3 linked regions of the Paractinoplanes abujensis genome follow. The protein of the gene in region 1 interacts with the protein of each later gene in a pairwise test. Links are inferred from orthologs where the notes say so. Each region holds a gene or a part of one and is shown in the gene's direction. Other genes may lie near its edges.

What was found.
Region 2: the proteins of dnaE (region 1) and BKA14_RS27240 interact in binary tests that used the Escherichia coli proteins (3 or more experiments, as listed by UniProt). The link is inferred for Paractinoplanes abujensis from one-to-one orthologs.
Region 3: the proteins of dnaE (region 1) and rplL interact in binary tests that used the Escherichia coli proteins (3 or more experiments, as listed by UniProt). The link is inferred for Paractinoplanes abujensis from one-to-one orthologs.

What each region holds. Positions count from the first base shown.
Region 1 is NZ_JACHMF010000001.1:4,900,984-4,907,847, reverse strand. Bases 1,106-5,209 are described here. They hold dnaE (DNA polymerase III subunit alpha), read left to right. Parts: upstream 1,106-1,475; coding sequence 1,476-5,009; downstream 5,010-5,209. Other genes in these bases: BKA14_RS22105 (hypothetical protein), read left to right, coding at 5,065-5,209; BKA14_RS22115 (MinD/ParA family ATP-binding protein), read left to right, coding at 1,106-1,399. Also shown: more of BKA14_RS22115, read left to right, coding at 1-1,105; more of BKA14_RS22105, read left to right, coding at 5,210-5,928; BKA14_RS22100 (LON peptidase substrate-binding domain-containing protein), read right to left, coding at 6,386-6,864. UniProt on the Escherichia coli protein: DNA polymerase III is a complex, multichain enzyme responsible for most of the replicative synthesis in bacteria. This DNA polymerase also exhibits 3' to 5' exonuclease activity. The alpha chain is the DNA polymerase catalytic subunit.
Region 2 is NZ_JACHMF010000001.1:5,981,458-5,987,122, forward strand. The notes cover bases 1,134-4,038. They hold BKA14_RS27240 (pyridoxal phosphate-dependent aminotransferase), read left to right. Parts: upstream 1,134-1,949; coding sequence 1,950-3,128; downstream 3,129-4,038. Other genes in these bases: BKA14_RS27235 (MmpS family transport accessory protein), read left to right, coding at 1,134-1,939; glmM (phosphoglucosamine mutase), read right to left, coding at 3,135-4,038. Outside these bases: glmS (glutamine--fructose-6-phosphate transaminase (isomerizing)), read right to left, coding at 1-821; more of BKA14_RS27235, read left to right, coding at 992-1,133; more of glmM, read right to left, coding at 4,039-4,487; rpsI (30S ribosomal protein S9), read right to left, coding at 4,601-5,128; rplM (50S ribosomal protein L13), read right to left, coding at 5,149-5,592. UniProt on the Escherichia coli protein: Shows aminotransferase activity with methionine and histidine as substrates, and to a lesser extent also with phenylalanine.
Region 3 is NZ_JACHMF010000001.1:6,038,125-6,043,651, reverse strand. What follows is about bases 2,761-5,527. They hold rplL (50S ribosomal protein L7/L12), read left to right. Parts: upstream 2,761-3,834; coding sequence 3,835-4,221; downstream 4,222-5,527. Other genes in these bases: rpoB (DNA-directed RNA polymerase subunit beta), read left to right, coding at 4,821-5,527; rplJ (50S ribosomal protein L10), read left to right, coding at 3,234-3,779. Outside these bases: rplA (50S ribosomal protein L1), read left to right, coding at 63-773; BKA14_RS27580 (ATP-binding cassette domain-containing protein), read left to right, coding at 836-1,735; BKA14_RS27575 (hypothetical protein), read left to right, coding at 1,732-2,412. UniProt on the Escherichia coli protein: The binding site for several of the GTPase factors involved in protein synthesis (IF-2, EF-Tu, EF-G and RF3). Is thus essential for accurate translation.

The sequences.
Region 1 (6,864 bases):
GCTCGATCGCGCCCGGCACGGTTCCCGCCAGGCCGAGGAGCAGTCCGACCCGGAGCGTGAGGCCCAGCCCGGCCAGCAACCGTCCGCCCAGCAGTACGGGCAGCCGCTGCCGACCCGCCGCCCGGTCAACCCGCTCGACGGCCGCGGGCAGTACGGTGCCGGCCGTTACGAGCAGCCGCCGCCGCCCGAGGCCGCCCAGCCCGAGCCGCGCCCGATGCCGCAGCGGCCGATCAACCCGCTCGACCCGCGCTGGCAGGGCCGCCAGGCCGAGCCGCCCCGGCCCGCCGAGCTCAACGGAGGCGGCCGCCGCGCCGCGGTCCCGCCGCCCCCGCCGCCCGCGGCCCCGCCGGTCGAGGAGCCGCACAGTTTCTTCAGCCCGTCGGCTCGCCCGCCCGCGGCCCCGCCTCCCGGCCGCGACTATCCGCAGGTGCGGGGGTCGGCCGCCCCGGTGGCGCCGGTCCGGCCCGGGCCGCAGCCGCCGGTCATGCCCGTGCACCAGCCGCCCATGATGCCGGTGCAGCAGCCGGTCGCCCCGCAGCCCACCTCGCCCGCCCCGGCGCGCATCGAGTGGCGGCAGGGCCGCGCCGACGACGAGCTCGAGCGCGCGGTCGCGGTGATGCGGCGCAAGCTCGGCAAGCCCCGCGTGCTGGCCTTCGCCAACCCCAAGGGCGGCGTGCACAAGACCACGGCGACCGTGCTGGCCGCGGCCACCATCGGCAGCGTCCGCGGCCGCGGTGTGCTCGCGTGGGACGACAACGAGCTGCGCGGCACGCTCGGCCTGCGCGCCGGCAGCGCCCGCCACGCCCGCACGATCAAGCATCTGCTGGCCGACCTGATGCAGATCGAGAATCTGCACGGCGACGGGCTGCTGCAGGAGCTCGACGGCTACCTGCGGCACGCCTCCGACGGGTCGTACGACGTGCTCGCGGGCGAGGAGAATCCGCGCTTCGCGGCCCGCCTCGACCAGGCCACCGTGCGCCGGGTGATGGATCTGCTGCGCCGCACCCACGACGTGATCTGCGTCGACACCGGCAACAACGTCGAGAGCGTGAACTGGCAGACCGTCATGCGCCAGGCCGATCAGCTCGTGATCACCACGGTGCCCCGTGAGGACGCCGCGTTCACCGCCGACTGGATGCTCGACGTGCTCGACGACAGCGGCATGGGCGACCTGGTCTCCAACGCGGTGACGTTGATCTCCTGCCCCTCGCCGGGCCCGCTGCCGCTGCTCAACGACTTCGCCAAGCACTTCGCCACCCGCACCCGGGCGGTCGCGATCGTGCCCTACGACCAGGCGCTCGAGGTCGGCTCCTCGATCGAGTACGCGGATCTTCAGCAGGAGACCCGTACGGCGTGGCTCAAGGCGGCCTCGGTCATGATCGAGCCGTTCGCCGAATGACACGCGTGTAGCCCTCGTTCTTGTCGGAGGGTCCAGCTAGAGTCGCTCGGGTCCACACAACTTAAGGGGGCCCGGGGTGTCTGACTCGTTCGTGCATCTCCACGTGCACACCGAGTATTCGATGCTCGACGGGGCGGCCCGGGTCAAAGAGTTGCTGGCCGAGGCCAAGCGGCTGGGCATGCCGGCCGCGGCGATCACCGACCACGGCAACATGCACGGGGCCTACGACTTCTACACCCAGGCCACGTCGGCCGGGGTGATCCCGGTGATCGGCGTCGAGGCGTATGTCGCGCCCGACTCGCGGGACAACAAGAGCCGCGTCAAATGGGGCCGTCCCGAGCAGAAGAGCGACGACGTCTCGGGTAACGGCGCCTACACCCACATGACCATGTGGGCCCGCAACGCGGTCGGCCTGAAGAACCTGTTCCGGCTCAACTCGCGCGCCTCGATCGAGGGCCAGCTCGGTAAGTACCCGCGCATGGACTTCGACATCATCGCCGAGCACGCCGAGGGCATCATGGGCACCACCGGCTGCCCGTCCGGCGCCGTGCAGACCCGCCTGCGGCTCGGCCAGTTCGACGAGGCGCTCAAGTCGGCCGCGCGCTATCAGGAAGCCCTGGGCAAGGACAACTACTTCCTCGAGATCATGGACCACGGCCTGTCCATCGAGAAGCGGGTCCGGGACGGCCTGCTCGAGATCGGGCAGAAACTGGGCATTCCGCCCCTGGTCACCAACGACTCCCACTACACGCACGAGGCACAGGCCTCGGCCCACGACGTGCTGCTGTGCGTGCAGACCGGCAGCAACGTGGCCGACCCCAACCGGTTCCGCTTCGACGGCGCGGGTTACTTCGTGAAATCGGCCGACCAGATGCGCGCGGTCGACTCGTCCGAGGCATGGCAGGAGGGCTGCCGCAACACGCTGCTCGTGGCGGAGAAGGTGGACACCGAGGGGATGTTCACCTTCAAGAACCTCATGCCCCGGTTCCCCATCCCCGACGGTTACACCGAAGAGGAGTACTTCCGGCACGTCGCGTTCGAAGGCCTGCGCAACCGGTTCCCCGACGGCATCCCCGAGACCCACGTCAAGCAGGCGGAATACGAACTCGGCGTGATCATCTCGATGGGCTTCCCGGCGTACTTCCTGGTGGTCGCCGACTTCATCCAGTGGTCCAAGCGCAACGGCATCGCGGTCGGCCCCGGCCGCGGCTCGGCCGCGGGCTCCCTGATCGCGTACGCGATGGGCATCACCGACCTCGACCCCCTGCCGCACGGCCTGATCTTCGAGCGATTCCTCAACCCCGAGCGCATCTCGATGCCCGATGTCGACATCGACTTCGACGAGCGCCGCCGGGGTGAGGTCATCAAATACGTGACCGACCGCTGGGGCGACGACAAGGTCGCCCAGATCGCCACCTTCGGCACGATCAAGGCCAAGGCCGCGATCAAGGACTCGGCCCGTGTGCTGGGCTACCCGTTCGCGGTCGGCGACCGGATCACCAAGGCGTTGCCGCCCGACGTCATGGGCAAGGGCATCCCGCTCTCCGGCATCTTCGACAAGGAGCACAAGCGCTACAGCGAGGCCGGCGAGGTCCGCACGCTTTACGAGACCGATCCCGACGTCAAAAAGGTGATCGACACCGCGCGCGGCATCGAGGGCCTGATCCGGCAGACCGGGGTGCACGCCGCAGGCGTCATCATGTCGGCCGAGCCGATCATCGACCACATCCCGCTGATGCGGCGCGCCTCCGACGGCGTCATCATCACGCAGTTCGACTACCCCACGTGCGAGACGCTCGGCCTGCTCAAGATGGACTTCCTGGGCCTGCGCAACCTGACGATCCTCGACGACGCGGTCAAGAACATCAAGCTCAACCACGACCTCGACCTCGATCTGCTGGCGCTGCCGCTGGACGACAAGGCGGCGTACGAGTTGCTGGCCCGCGGCGACACGCTCGGCGTGTTCCAGCTCGACGGCGGCCCCATGCGGTCGCTGCTGCGCCTGATGAAGCCCGACAACTTCGAGGACATCTCGGCCGTCCTGGCGCTGTATCGTCCGGGCCCGATGGGCGTCGAGTCGCACACCAACTACGCGCTGCGCAAGAACAAGCTGCAGGACATCACGCCGATCCACCCCGAGCTCGAGGAGCCGCTGCGCGAGATCCTCGAACCGACGTACGGGCTGATCGTCTATCAGGAGCAGGTGCAGCGCGCCGCGCAGATCCTCGCCGGTTACAGCCTCGGCCAGGCCGACCTGCTGCGCCGCGCCATGGGTAAGAAGAAAAAGGAGATCCTGGACAAGGAGTTCGGCCCGTTCCAGCAGGGCTGCCTCGACCACGGATACTCCAAGGAAGCCATCCAGGCGGTGTGGGACGTGCTGGTCCCCTTCGCGGGCTACGCGTTCAACAAGGCCCACTCCGCGGCGTACGGGCTGGTCTCCTACTGGACGGCCTATCTCAAGGCGCACTACCCGGCCGAATACATGGGTGGTCTGCTGACCAGCGTCGGCGACGACAAGGACAAGATGGCGATGTATCTGGCCGAGTGCCGGCGCATGGGCATCCAGGTCCTCCCGCCCGACGTCAACCAGTCCGCGGGCCCGTTCACCCCGGTCGGCAAGGACATCCGGTTCGGCCTGGCCGCGGTGCGCAACGTCGGCAACAACGTCGTCGAGGCGATCGCCCGCTGCCGCACCGAGAAGGGCGAGTATCAGGACTTCTACGACTTCTTGTCCAAGGTGGATGCCGTCGCCTGCAACAAGAAGACGATTGAATCCCTGATCAAGGCGGGCGCGTTCGACTCGATGGGGCACAGCCGCAAGGGCCTGCTCGCCGTGCACGCCGAGGCCATCGACGCGTACGCCGACGTCAAGCGCAACGAGGCGGCCGGCCAGTTCGACCTGTTCGGGGCGTTCGGCGACACCGAGGGCGGCAGCGCGGCCACGGTGGCCATGCCCCCGATCGGCGACTCCGAGTGGGACAAGCGCGACAAGCTGGCGTTCGAGCGCGAAATGCTCGGCCTCTACGTCAGCGACCACCCCCTGGCCGGGCTCGAGCAGCTGCTGCACAACGCGGCCGACACCACGATCGCCGCGCTCAACGAGGAGGGCTCGGTGCCCGACGGCCAGGTCGTCACGCTGGCCGGCATCCTCACCGGCGTGCAGCGCCGCATCACCAAGCAGGGCCGGGCCTGGGCCTCGGCCACCCTCGAAGACCTGGCCGGCGGGGTCGAGGCGCTGTTCTTCCCGAACACCTACGAGGTGATCGGCCAGTTCATCGCCGAGGACGCGATCGTGGTGGTCAAGGGCCGGGTCGACCGGCGCGACGACACCCCGCGCATCATGGCGATGGACATGTCGCTGCCCGACATCAGCCACAACCCCGACAGCAAGCCGGTCACGCTGACCATGCCGATCACCCGGTGCACGCCGCCGCTGGTCTCGGAGCTGAAGGAGATCCTGACCAGCCACCCGGGCGACTCCGAGGTGCACGTTCACCTGCAGAACGGCAGCCGCACGACGGTGCTGCGGCTGGGCGCGGTGCGGGTCGCGCCGACCCCGGCGCTGCGGGCCGACCTCAAAATGATCCTCGGCCCGTCCGCGGTGGGCTGACGTTCGTGACCCGGCATGGTGAACGGCGGGCCCCGGCACCTGGCAGGATCGTAGGGTGAACGCGAGTCAGGAACCGGCGCCGCACCAGCCCGGCGAGCGCCCGGCACCCGAAACCAGTGCCGTCGGCTACGGCTACGGCGCGGGTTACGAGCTCGCACATCCGGCCGGGCCAGTCGAGCAGCGGGGTCTCTTCGGCCGGGCGTGGAACCCGGGGATGTCGTCGCACCGGCCCTGGAAGCGCACACTCACGGTCGCCGTCGTGAGCTTCCTGGTCATCGTCGTGCTCGGTGGCCCGCTGGGCCTGCTCTGGCGCGCGCTGGCCCCCTCGGTGCCGGTGATCGACGCCGGCCAATCCGGAGTCGTGATCAACGACCCGTCGCCCGAGGAGTTCGTCGCCGCCGACGGCTTGTTCACGCTGCTCGGCCTCGGGTTCGGTCTGCTCGTGGCGATCGCCGCCTGGTTCCTGCTGCGTCGCGACCGGGGGCCTTTCCTGCTGCTCAGCGTGGTGCTGGGCACGCTCGGGGCGGGCTGGCTGGTGGCTCCCCGGGTGGGTGAGCTGATCGGCCGCTCCGATTACGAGAGCTGGATCGAAACGGCCCAGCAGGGCGCGACCTACATGGCGCCGCCCGAGGTGCACTCGCTCGGACCGACGCTGGTGCCCGCCTTCGCCGCGGCGATCGTGCTGACGCTGATGGCCGGCTGGTCCAACGACCCCGACCTCGACCAGCCGGGCGCCAAGCCGGGCTACGGCCCCAACAACCCGGACGCCGGTTATCCCGGCCCGGACCAATCCGGGCCCGGCTATCCCGGCCCGGACGCGGCCGGCCCCGGCTATTACGGCGCCGGCCCTCACCAGCCTGGCAGCAACCCGGGCGACGGTTATCCGCACGCTGAGCGGCCGGCCGAGCCACGCGGGTAGGGCCGGCCTCGACTCCGGGCGCGTCGTGCGGGTGCCGGGCTGGCCGTGCGAGTCGGGCCGGCTCTCGGCTCGGCGTGACCGGGCGCGTCGTGTGGGTGTCGGGCTGGCCGTGCGAGTCGGGCTGGCCGTGCGGCTTGGCTCGGCGTGACCGGGCGCGTCGGGGGGGTGTCGGGCGGGTCGAGCCGGCTCTGCTCCGGCGGGCTGGGCGCGTCGTGTGGGTGTCGGGCTGGCCGTGCAAGTCGGGCCGGCCCTCGGCTCGGGCGTGACCGGGCGCGTCGGGTGGGTGTCGGGCGGGTCGGGCCGGCTCTCGGCTCCGGCGGGCTGGGCGCGTCGCGTGGGTGTTGGACGGGCCGGATCGCGGGCGGGAAGGGGCTCAAGCACGGTCGGGCTGCCGGCTCGGTGCCGGCGATCCGCAGCACGTGCACATCGGCCGGGGCGGGGCCGGCGGCCGGGCCGGCTAGTTGGGGCTGGCCGGGCGGGCCAGGTCGCTCAGCGGCACCGGCACCGCTCGCACCCGGGCCAGCAGACCCGACTCGCGGTTGAGCAGCTTGAGCTCGGTGCGCAGCCGGGTCGCGGTGTCGGGCGCGGAGAGCAGCAGCTGGCGTTCGTCGGTGGTGAGCTGGGCCGTGGCCGCGATCAGGTGGGACAGCACGGTGGCGTCGCCGGGGACGGCGTCGAGCACCTCGGAGTCGGGGCGCAGCAGCTCCAGGTAGCCCCGGAAGGCGGCCAGGGCCCGCGGCGCCAGCAGCTCGGCCAGGTCGTCGGGGGACTCCTCGGGCAGCCACTCGACGTCGGCCGTCAGGTAAGGCTCGTCACCCTGGCGGACGTCCTTGAGCGTGAACCGCCGCCGTCCGACCGTGATGATGTCGTAACGGCCGTCGTCGAGCTCGGTGACCTGCCGCAACTCGGCCGTGCAGCCCGTCGGGTAGAGGTCGT
Region 2 (5,665 bases), 1.1 Mb from region 1 along the record:
TGCTCGGCGATCTCCTTGAGCATGAAGTAGTCGTGTCCGCCCTTCTCGGCGGCCGAGGCGTCCCAGCTGACGTGGTATTCCTTGCCCTCCTGGGGCGAGCCGTCGAACCCGGTGATCTCGATGCCGGCCGGGGTGATCAGCACGACTTGGTCCTGGCCCAGCTCAATCGCCTGGCGGGTGTGCTCGATGAACGCCGACACGTCGCTGGCCAGGAAGTTCTCGCCTTCGCCGCGGCCCACGACCAGCGGCGAGTTGCGCCGGGCGGCGACGACCGCGCCGGGCACGTCGACGTCGACGGCGAGCAGGGTGAACGCGCCTTCGAGCCGGCGAACCGTGCGGCGCATGCCTTCGGCCAGCAGCTGCGGGCCCTCGAGCAGGCCGGCTTCGCGGAGCTGGCGCACCTCGGCCGCGAGCAGGTGGGCGGCGCATTCGGTGTCGGTGTCGCTGGTGAATTCGACGCCGGTCGCCTCGAGCTCGGCGCGCAGGCGGGCGAAGTTCTCGATGATGCCGTTGTGGATGACCGCGACCCGGCCGTCCTGCGAGACGTGCGGGTGGGCGTTGCGGTCGGTCGGGCCGCCGTGCGTCGCCCAGCGGGTGTGCCCGATGCCGGTGAGCCCGGCCGCGATCCGCGATTCGCCGGACTCGGCCAGCGCCTTTTCCAGGTTGGCCAGCTTGCCGGCCTTCTTCTCGGTCAGGACGGCGCCGTCGTCGACGACCGCCACACCGGCGGAGTCGTATCCGCGGTATTCCAGCCTGCGCAGTCCGTCAAGAACGATGCTGAGCGCCGGACGACCGCCGACGTACCCCACGATGCCACACATGGCCGTGACTCTAGCGGACTTCCGCTCACCCGTCATGCGCGAGAGGCACCCTTTCGAGCACACCGTCTGCGCAAAACAGACCGAACGGCCGACCGGCCCATCCCACGGCTGGCGCCGTTGGCGTACCGTCGGCTACCGCGCCACAACAGCGCGCACGCACCGGGAGAAACATGAGCAATCAGCCGGACAATCGGCCGTCGGACGGCACGACTGAGCCTTTCGTGCCGCAGCCGCCCGCGCCGCCGACCTTCCAACCCGGGTACGCGTCGTTGCCGCAGCCACCCAACCCCGACTACCCGCCGACGTCGGAGTTCCCGGCCGCGCCGACGGAGCAGTATCGGGTGCAGTCCTACGAGCCGCCGCCCGGCTACGGGCCGCCCCCGGGACACGGGACTGAGCCGCCGCCCGGCTACGGGCCGCCCCCCGGACACGGGACTGAGCCGCCGCCCGGCTACGGGCCGCCCCCCGGACACGGGACTGAGCCGCCGCCCGGCTACGGGCCGCCCCCGGGTTACGGAGCGCCGCCCCCGGGTTACGGGCCGCCGCCGGCGTACGGTCCGCCTCCGGGCTACGGCCCGCCCGGCTATCAACAACCGCCGCGGCCGCCGCGCAAGAGCAAGACGCCGATGGTCCTGCTCGTGATCGCGGTCACCCTTCTGCTGTGCGGCGGCGTGGCCACCGCGGGCGTGATGTTCGTGCGCAACGTGACCGACAAGGCCAAGGAGGCGCTGCCCGAGCTGCCGCAGCTGCCCTCGGCCGCACCGCAGATCCCCGATCTGCCGACCGATCTGCCCAGCGTCCCGGGGAACGCGCCGGACGTGACCGGCCGCAAGATCACGGTGACGTACGAGGTGAGTGGCGAGGGTCAGGCCTCCCAGATCCTGTATGTGGAGAAGCTCGGCGAGACGCCCAAGCGGCTGCAGAACGTCAACCTGCCGTGGAAGTTCACGACCGAGATGGAGACGCCCGCCCTGGTGTCGGTGGTCGCCATGCGGGTCGGCACGTCGGAGGGCACGATCGCCTGCCGGGCCCTCGTCGACGGGGCCGAGGTCAAGCAGCGCACCTCGAGCTCGTCGACTGTGGCCACCGCGTCGTGCACGCATTTCGCCATCGAGTGAGAATCCTCCAGTGACGAGTGACCCGCTGGTCGAACGGATGCGCCCGTTCGGCACCACGATCTTCACCGAGATGTCGGCCCTGGCCGCCCGCACCGGCTCGATCAATCTGGGCCAGGGCTTCCCCGACACCGACGGCCCGGCCGAAATGCTCGACGCCGCCGCCCGGGCCCTGCGCGAGGGGGCCAACCAATACCCGCCGCTGCCCGGCATCCCCGCCCTGCGCGCCGCCATCGCGGAGCACGAGCAGCGCTTCTGGGCCCTGCCCCGCGACCCCGGCACCGAGGTGGTCGTGACGGCGGGCGCGACCGAGGCGATCGCCGCGGCGATCCTGGCGTTGTGCGAGCGCGGCGACGAGGTCGTTACGTTCGAGCCTTACTACGACTCGTACGCGGCCTCGATCACGCTGGCCGGCGCCGTCCGGCGGCCCGTCACGCTGCGCCCCGGCCCCGACGGGCGTTACACGTTCGACGAGGGTGAGCTGCGGGCGGCGTTCGGTCCGCGCACCCGGCTGGTGCTGCTCAACTCGCCGCACAACCCGACCGGCAAGGTCTTCACCAGCGCCGAGCTGAGCCTGATCGCGGGCCTGTGCCAGGAGTTCGACACGTACGCCGTGACCGACGAGGTCTACGAGCACCTGGCCTTCACCGACGCCGCCGAGCCGCACGTCCCGCTGGCGAGCCTGCCCGGCATGCACGAGCGCACACTGCGGATCTCGTCGGCCGGCAAGACCTTTTCCTGTACGGGGTGGAAGGTGGGCTGGGCGACCGGCCCGGCCCGGCTGGTCTCGGCCGTGACCCGGGTCAAGCAGTTCCTCACGTTCGTCAACGCGGGGCCGTTGCAGCCCGCCGTGGCCGTGGCGCTGGGCCTGCCCGAGGCGTATTTCACCGGTTTCCGCGACGAGTTGCAGGCTCGTCGCGACCACCTGACCGCCGGGCTGACCGCGGCCGGGTTCGCCGTGCAGCCGTCCGAGGGCACGTATTTCGTGACGGCCGACATCACCCCGCTGGGCGGCACGGACGGCATCGAGTTCTGCCGGGAGCTGCCCGAGCGCTGCGGGGTGGTGGCGGTGCCGACGCAGGTCTTCTACGACGATCGCGACGCGGGCCGGCACCTGATCCGGTTCGCCTTCTGCAAGCGCGAGTCCGTGATCGAGGAAGCAGCCCAGCGTCTGTCGAAGCTGGGCCGCTGATCCAGGTCAGGCGGGAGAAGCGGAGCGCACCTCGTCGGCGATCCGCTCGGCCACCGACCTGGCCTGCTCCTCGGTGGCGGCCTCGACCATCACCCGTACGAGGGGCTCGGTGCCCGACGGACGCAGCAGCACGCGGCCGGTCTCGCCCAGCTCGTTCTCGGCCAGCGCCACCGCGGCCTGCACGCCGGGGGCCGACGCACCGGCGTCCCGGTCGCCGACGCGCACGTTGATCAGCACCTGCGGCAGCGGGTGCACCACCGCGGCCAGGTCGGCCAGCGACTTGCCGCTCGCCGCGATCTGGGCCATCAGGTGCAGGCCGGTCAGCACGCCGTCGCCGGTGGTGGCGAAGGCCGGCATCACGATGTGCCCGCTCTGCTCGCCGCCCAGCGCCAGCCCGCCCGCGTTGAGCTCCTCGAGCACGTAACGGTCGCCGACCTTGGTCTCGATCAGCTTGATGCCTGACTGCTTCATGGCGATCCGCAGGCCGAGGTTGCTCATCACGGTCGCGACCAGCGTGTCGTCGGTCAGCGTGCCCGCGTCGCGCATCGCCAGGGCCAGGATCGCCATGATCTGGTCGCCGTCGACGACGTCGCCCGCGGCGGTCACCGCGAGGCAGCGGTCGGCGTCACCGTCGTGGGCCAGGCCCAGGTCGGCCCCTTCGGCCAGCACGGCCTCGCGCACCTTGTCGAGGTGGGTCGAGCCGCACTCGTCGTTGATGTTCAGGCCGTCCGGATCGGCGTGGATCGCGATGACCTCGGCCCCGGCCTCCTCGTAGGCCACCGGGCCGACCTCGCTGGCCGCGCCGTTCGCGCAGTCGACCACGACCTTGACGCCGGAAAGGCTGTGCGGCGTTGCCCCGACCAGGTGCTTCACGTAGTGCTCGGCCCCGTCCAGCAGGTCGTGCACACGGCCGATGCCGGCGCCGGTGGGGCGGCCGATCAGCCCGTGCCCGTCCTCGATGGCCTTCTCGATGCGCTCCTCCAGCTCGTCCGGCAGTTTGGTGCCGCCGGCCGCGAAGAGCTTGATGCCGTTGTCGGGCATCGGGTTGTGCGAGGCCGAAAGCATCACGCCGAGGTCGGCGTTGGTCTGCCCGACCAGGAACGCCACCGCGGGGGTGGGCAGCACGCCGACCCGCACCACGTTGGCGCCCGCACTGGTCAGCCCGGCGACGACGGCCGCCTCCAGCATTTCGCCGCTGGCCCGCGGGTCACGCCCGACGATCGCCAGCGGCTGGTGGCTGCTGTCGCTCTCGACCAGGACGCGCGCGGCCGCGACCGCCACTTTGAGGGCCAGTTCCGGGGTGAGCAGCTCGCCGTTCGCGAGCCCCCGGACGCCGTCGGTGCCGAACAGTCGACCCATGCGGATTCCTTTGCGTGCGTTGCATCGATAAAAGGGGAGGGAACGCAAACGGCCGGGCGTGCCCCCGGGAAACCCAGGAGCACAACCCGGCCGTTGTCAGACTCGGCGCAAAATCAGCGCTTCGAGTACTGCGGAGCCTTACGGGCCTTCTTGAGGCCGTACTTCTTGCTCTCCTTGACGCGGGCGTCCCGGGTGAGGAAGCCGGCCTTCTTGAGAGCGGGGCGGTCGTCGGGCTCGTTCGTGATCAGCGCCCGCGCGATGCCGAGGCGCAGCGCACCGGCCTGGCCGGTGATGCCGCCGCCGCGCAGGTTCGCGATCACGTCGAACTGCTCTTCCTTCTCCGCGGTGACGAGCGGCTCGCGGATGAGCTGCTGGTGCACCTTGCTGGGGAAGTAGGCCTCGAGGTCGCGGCCGTTGCAGGTGATCTTGCCGGTGCCGGGCACGAGACGCACCCGGACGATGGCCTCCTTGCGGCGGCCGACGGTCTGGATCGGACGGTCACCGGGGCGCGGGGCGCGGACCGGGGCCGGCGCGGGCGTCTCGACGACGACCACGGTCTCTTCGGCGGGCGTCTCGACAACGACCGTGCCGGCGGGCTCCTCGACGGTCTCGACGACCTCGGGCTCGATAACGTCGGACATGCTGCTGCCTTCTCCCGCGCTCACTGCGCGATCTGGGTGATTTCGAACGGCTGGGGCTGCTGGGCCGCGTGCGGGTGCTCGGCGCCCGGGTAGACCTTCAGCTTCTTGATGATCTGCCGCGCGAGCTTGTTGTGCGGGAGCATGCCCTTGACGGCCAGCTCGATCGCCTTCTCGGGGCGCTTGCTCAGCAGCTCCTCGTAGCCGACCTGCTTGAGACCGCCCGGGTAGCCGGAGTGGCGGTAGGCGACCTTGGTCTGCCGCTTGTTGCCGGTCAGGGCAACCTTGCCGGCGTTGATGATCACTACGAAGTCGCCGGTGTCGACGTGCGGCGCGAAGGTCGGCTTGTGCTTGCCACGCAGCAGGTTCGCGGTGTGGGTGGCCAGGCGACCCAGAACGACGTCAGAAGCGTCGATAATGTGCCACTGACGCTCGATCTCACCCGGCTTCGGGCTGTACGTACGCACAGAATTACCTTGTCTTGTCGTCGGTCTGGGGTCGCGCGCTGGTCGCGGAGAACGCGAACACCGAGCCTACCCG
Region 3 (5,527 bases), 1.1 Mb from region 1 along the record:
AAGCACGTCAGTGGGAGGGCCTCGCGACGAGGCCCGCCATCTACCACACAGGAGTAAGTGAAATGCAGCGCAGCAAGGGCTACCGCAAGGGCGCCGAGCAGATCGACCCGAACAAGCTGTACGAGCCGGCCGAGGCGATCAAGATCGCCAAGGAGACCAGCCCGACCAAGTTCGACGCCACCGTCGAGGTCGCCATGCGTCTCGGCGTCGACCCGCGTAAGGCCGACCAGATGGTCCGCGGCACGGTCAACCTGCCCCACGGCACCGGCAAGACCGCCCGCGTGATCGTCTTCGCCCAGGGCGCGAAGGCCGAGGAGGCCGTCGCGGCCGGCGCCGACGAGGTCGGCACCGACGAGCTCGTCGCCCGCATCCAGGGTGGCTGGCTCGACTTCGACGCCGCGATCGCCACCCCCGACCAGATGGCCAAGATCGGTCGGATCGCCCGCATCCTCGGCCCGCGTGGTCTCATGCCCAACCCGAAGACCGGCACCGTCACCATGGACGTGACCAAGGCCGTCAACGAGATCAAGGGCGGCAAGATCACGTTCCGGGTCGACAAGCACTCGAACCTGCACCTGATCATCGGCAAGGCGTCGTTCACGCCGGAGCAGCTGACCGACAACTACGCCGCCGTGCTCGACGAGGTGCTGCGGGCCAAGCCGTCCGCGGCCAAGGGCAAGTACCTCAAGAAGGTCACCGTCACCACCACCATGGGCCCCGGCGTGCCGGTCGACCCCAACGTGGTCAAGGGCCTGACCAACGCCGAGGCCTGATCACTGCTTCAGCGAAGCCCCCGGGGACATCCCCGGGGGCTTTTCTGTGGCAAAGTTCGCCCGTGCGTTTCGACGGGGTGTGGTTCCGCTACGGCCGCCGAGCCGACTGGACGCTCCGCGCGGTCGACGCCGTCGTCGAGCCGGGCCAGACGGTGGTCGTGCTGGGCCGCAACGGCGCCGGCAAATCCACGCTGCTCCAGCTGGCCGCGGGCGTCCTCCGCCCCCGACGCGGCGCCGTGCGCGACCGCCCGCCGATCGTGGGCTGGGTGCCCGAGCGCTTCCCGGCCGACCAGCCGTTCACCGCGGGCGACTACCTGCACCGAATGGCCACGCTGCGCGGCCACGCCCCCGCCCGGGCCGACGAGTGGATCGAGCGCCTGCTGCTGACCGGCCACACCGGCACCCGCCTGAGCGACCTTTCCAAGGGCACCGCCCAGAAAGTCGGCCTGGCCCAGGCCCTTATCGCCCGGCCCGGCCTGCTCATTCTCGACGAGCCGTGGGAGGGCCTGGACGCCGCGGCCCGCACCCTGATCCCCGAGATCGTCGCCGAGGTCACCGCCACCGGCGCCATGGTGCTGGTCAGCGACCACCGTGGCGAGATAGCCGCCCTCCCCGGCGCGACCCACTGGTCGGTCACCGACGCCACCGTCGAACCGGCCCCAGCCCCGCCTGCTCCAGCCCCGCCGGCCCCAGCCCCGCCGGCTCCGCCTGCTCCGTCCGCCCTGCCTGCTCCTTCCTCCCCGGCGGCTCCGTCGGCCGTGCCTGCTCCGTCGGCCCTGCCTGCTCCGTCGGCTCTGCCCGCGCCGTCTGGTTCGCCGGCCCCGGCCTCTCCCGGCCGCGACGAGGTCGTCATCGAGATCTCCGTCCCGCGCGCCGCCGCCGACGAGGCCGTGGTCCGGCTGCGGGCCCAAGGCCACGCCGTCCTGGGCGTCCGCGACGTGAGCTCCGGTGACGCCCGATGAACGCCCTGATCCGGATGCGTCTGGCCGCCCTCCTCCGCGGCGGCCGGATCCTCCCACCCGCCATCGCCGTGCTGGTCGTGCTGGGCGTCATCTACGGCGGGGGAGCGTCGCCCGCGGCGGTGGCCTACGGGTATTCCGCCGCCGCGCTTTTCCCCGTGCTCGCCTGGCAGTCGAAGCTGCTGCTCGACACCGAGCCCGACGGGCAGCGCCGCCTGGCCCGCGTGGCAGTGGGCGCCCGCGCCGAAGCCGCAGCCGGTCTGCTGGCCGCCGCCGCGCTGTCGCTGATCGTCTGCGCCCTCGCAATGGGCGCACCCTGGCTGTTCCACGGCATCGACACCGAGAAGCCCGTGCTCTCCGGCACCCTGCTCGGCATACTGGCCCACCTGCTGGCCGTGCCACCCGCCGTCGCGATCGGCGCCCTGGCCAGCCGGGCCGTCACGCGCGGCGTCCGCAACGGCGTGGCCGTGCTCGTCACCGCGGCCGTCCTCGTGGTCGTGCTGGGCTTGCAGGGCTCCTTCCTGCCGTGGTTGGTCCCGCCTGTCATGGCCACGGCACGCGCCCTCACCCCCGACACCACCCCGTCCGCGGCAACGCTGGCCCTGCTCACCCTGTGGGCCACTGTCTGGTGCACCGCCGCCCTGACCATCTACGCCTACCTCCGTCGCTCCCGTTCCTGACAAGGCCGCCCCGGCTCGGACGGCTGCTCCCAGCTCCGGCGGTGAGGCCGCTCCCGGCTCCGGCGGCGAGGCCGCCCCCGGCTCGGTTGGCCGTTTCCAGCTCCGGCGGCCAGGCCGGTCCCGGCTCGGTCGGCCGCTCCCAGCTTCCGCGTCGAGGCCGGTCCCGGCTCGGTTGGCTGCTCGCAGCTCCGGCGGGCAGGCCGGTCCCGGCTGGGTTGGCCGCTTCCAGCTCCGGCGGGCAGGCCGGTCCCGGCTGGGTTGGCCGCTTCCAGCTCCGGCGGCCAGGCCGCTCCCGGCTCGGTTGGCTGCTCCCGGCTCCGGCGGCCAGGCCGCTCCGAGCTCCGACGGCCGTTCCCGGCTTCCGCGAGGCCGGTCCCGTTCCTGTCGCCGGCGATCCTGCCTCCTCGCGCCAAGATCTGCCCTGGGCCCTGTGGATAACCCGTAACTGTGGATAACTCCAGTCCCGCCGCCGGGGCCGCGTAGGCTGAAAGTGGGTGGCCACCCCGGGTGGGTGGGGTCTATGGGTAGGAGAGGTAAACGCGTGTAGACAACCGCCCCGGCAGGTGATTTGGCGTTGACGGACGGGTCGCGTACAGTTCCTTGTCGAAGTTCCACCCACAGACCGCTGGTCGCCGTGGCCGTTTTCCGGCCGTGGTCGAAGGTCCCGCAGATGCGGGCGGCCCGCGCAGGGGAGAACGGTTCGTGACTGGGCTCGGGTCGATCCGAGTCTGTTCCGCCCCGTGCGCCCTGCGCCGGGGCGTTTCTCATTTCGCCCCTCCTTCGATGCCGGCCAGTGGTTCGAGCATTGAGAGAGGAGGGACATGGCGGACAAGCCGGTCCGGGCCGACAAGGCCACTGCCGTTGCGGAGCTGACGGAGGACTTCCGTAACTCGTCGGCCACCGTGCTGACCGAGTACCGCGGTCTCACGGTCAAGCAGCTCACCGAGCTGCGCCGTTCGCTGGGCGGCGACACCAAGTACGCGGTGTCGAAGAACACCCTGGCGAAGCGCGCTGCGAGCGACGCGGGCATCGAGGGCCTCGACACTCTGTTTGCCGGTCCTACCGCGCTCGCTTTCATCAGCGGCGACCCGGTCGAGGCGGCCAAGGGCCTTCGGGCTTTCGCCAAGGCCAACCCCGTCCTGGTCATCAAGGGCGGTGTTTTCGAGGGCAAGGCGATCTCGGCGGATGACGTCAACAAGATCGCTGACCTCGAGTCGCGTGAGGTTCTGCTGGCCAAGCTGGCCGGCGCCATGAAGGGCAACCTGGCCAAGGCTGTGGGCACGTTCCAGGCCCCGCTTGCGCAGGTGGCACGCCTCGCGGCCGCTCTTCAGGAGAAGCGCGAGAAGGACGGTCCCGCGGAGGCCTGAGCCACCGCGCACCAGCACGACTTTTTTACTCAAAAGCTAGGAAAGGTTGCCAGACATGGCGAAGCTCAGCACCGACGAGCTGCTCGACGCGTTCAAGGAGATGACGCTGATCGAGCTGTCGGAGTTCGTGAAGCAGTTCGAGGACGTCTTCGACGTCAAGGCGGCCGCCCCGGTTGCCGTCGCGGCTGCCCCCGGTGGCGGCGGCGCTGCCCCCGAGGCCGAGGCCGAGAAGGACTCGTTCGACGTTGTCCTCGAGGGTGACGGTGGCAAGAAGATCCAGGTCATCAAGGTCGTGCGTGAGCTGACCGGCCTGGGCCTCAAGGAGGCCAAGGACGCCGTCGAGTCCGCCCCCAAGGCGATCCTCGAGGGTGTCAACAAGGAGAAGGCCGAGGCCGCCAAGGCCAAGCTCGAGGGCGAGGGCGCCAAGGTCACCCTCAAGTGATCTAACGCTCCACTGCATTCTCTTGCGAATGGCGAGGACCCGTGTGCGGGTCCTCGCCATTCGTGTTCATAACCCCTTGACCAGGTATGACTTGGGAAAGCCGAGCTGTCGGACGGCCGACGTACAAAGCGGGTTCAATCGGGCAAGCCGTGGAGTATGGTCGCTAGAGCGCGCCGGGTGGGCGACGGCGGGGGTTCGACCCGCGCCAGAGCCCTTGACTGTGTGTCCCCTGACAGGCACGCTGATGACAGCAAGTTTCCGCGCTTGCGACAGCCGAGCCGAGGGTAATCCGGTCTCACCGGTTCCCGCGGAGAGGCACTAGAGGGAGAGTTGCCGCGTTCCGAGCGGCCCCGCTCTTGGCCCTGGCCCCTGAGGCGCAGGTCAGAGGCCGCGGGGATGCGTTCCGCAGGCCCCCTCAGGTGTGGGCTGGACAGCGGTTAGCCGAGCGGCTACACTGCTAGTTTGCGCTGCCTTCTGTCTTGAGCCCTTTCGGGACATCCATTCGGATGAATTCCTGGGGGCTCGTTGGAGTGCACGCAGACAGTTGCATACCGCAGCTGCAGCCGCATCAGCAGCACCGGTCCTCGGAAGGACGCATCTTGGCAGCTTCCCGCCCTGCGAAGACCAGCCGTACGTCGAGCGCTTACGCACCCCGCCGTGTCTCTTTCGGCAGGATCACCGAGCAACTTGAGGTCCCCAACCTCCTCGCCCTCCAGACGGAGTCCTTCGACTGGCTGGTCGGGAACGAGGCTTGGCAGGCCCGGTCGACGGACGACCCGCATGCCCACTCGGGCCTCGCAGAGATCCTCGAAGAGATCAGTCCCATTGAGGACTTCTCCGGCACCATGTCGCTGTCCTTCTCGTCTCCCCGATTCGACGAGGTCAAGGCCTCGATCGAGGAGTGCAAAGAGAAGGATCTGACCTACTGCGCACCGCTGTTCGTGACCGCGGAGTTCACCAACAACACGACTGGCGAGATCAAGAGCCAGACCGTTTTCATGGGTGACTTCCCGATGATGACCCCCAAGGGGACTTTCGTCATCAACGGCACCGAGCGCGTCGTGGTGAGCCAGCTCGTCCGTTCGCCGGGCGTGTACTTCACCAAGGAGCCGGACAAGACCTCCGACCGCGACCTTTCCAGCGTCAAGGTCATCCCCAGCCGGGGCGCCTGGCTGGAGTTCGACATCGACAAGCGCGACACGGTCGGTGTCCGGATCGACCGCAAGCGCCGGCAGGCCGTCACCGTCCTGCTCAAGGCGATCGGCTGGTCGGCCGACCAGATCCGTGAGCGCTTCGGCTGGTCCGA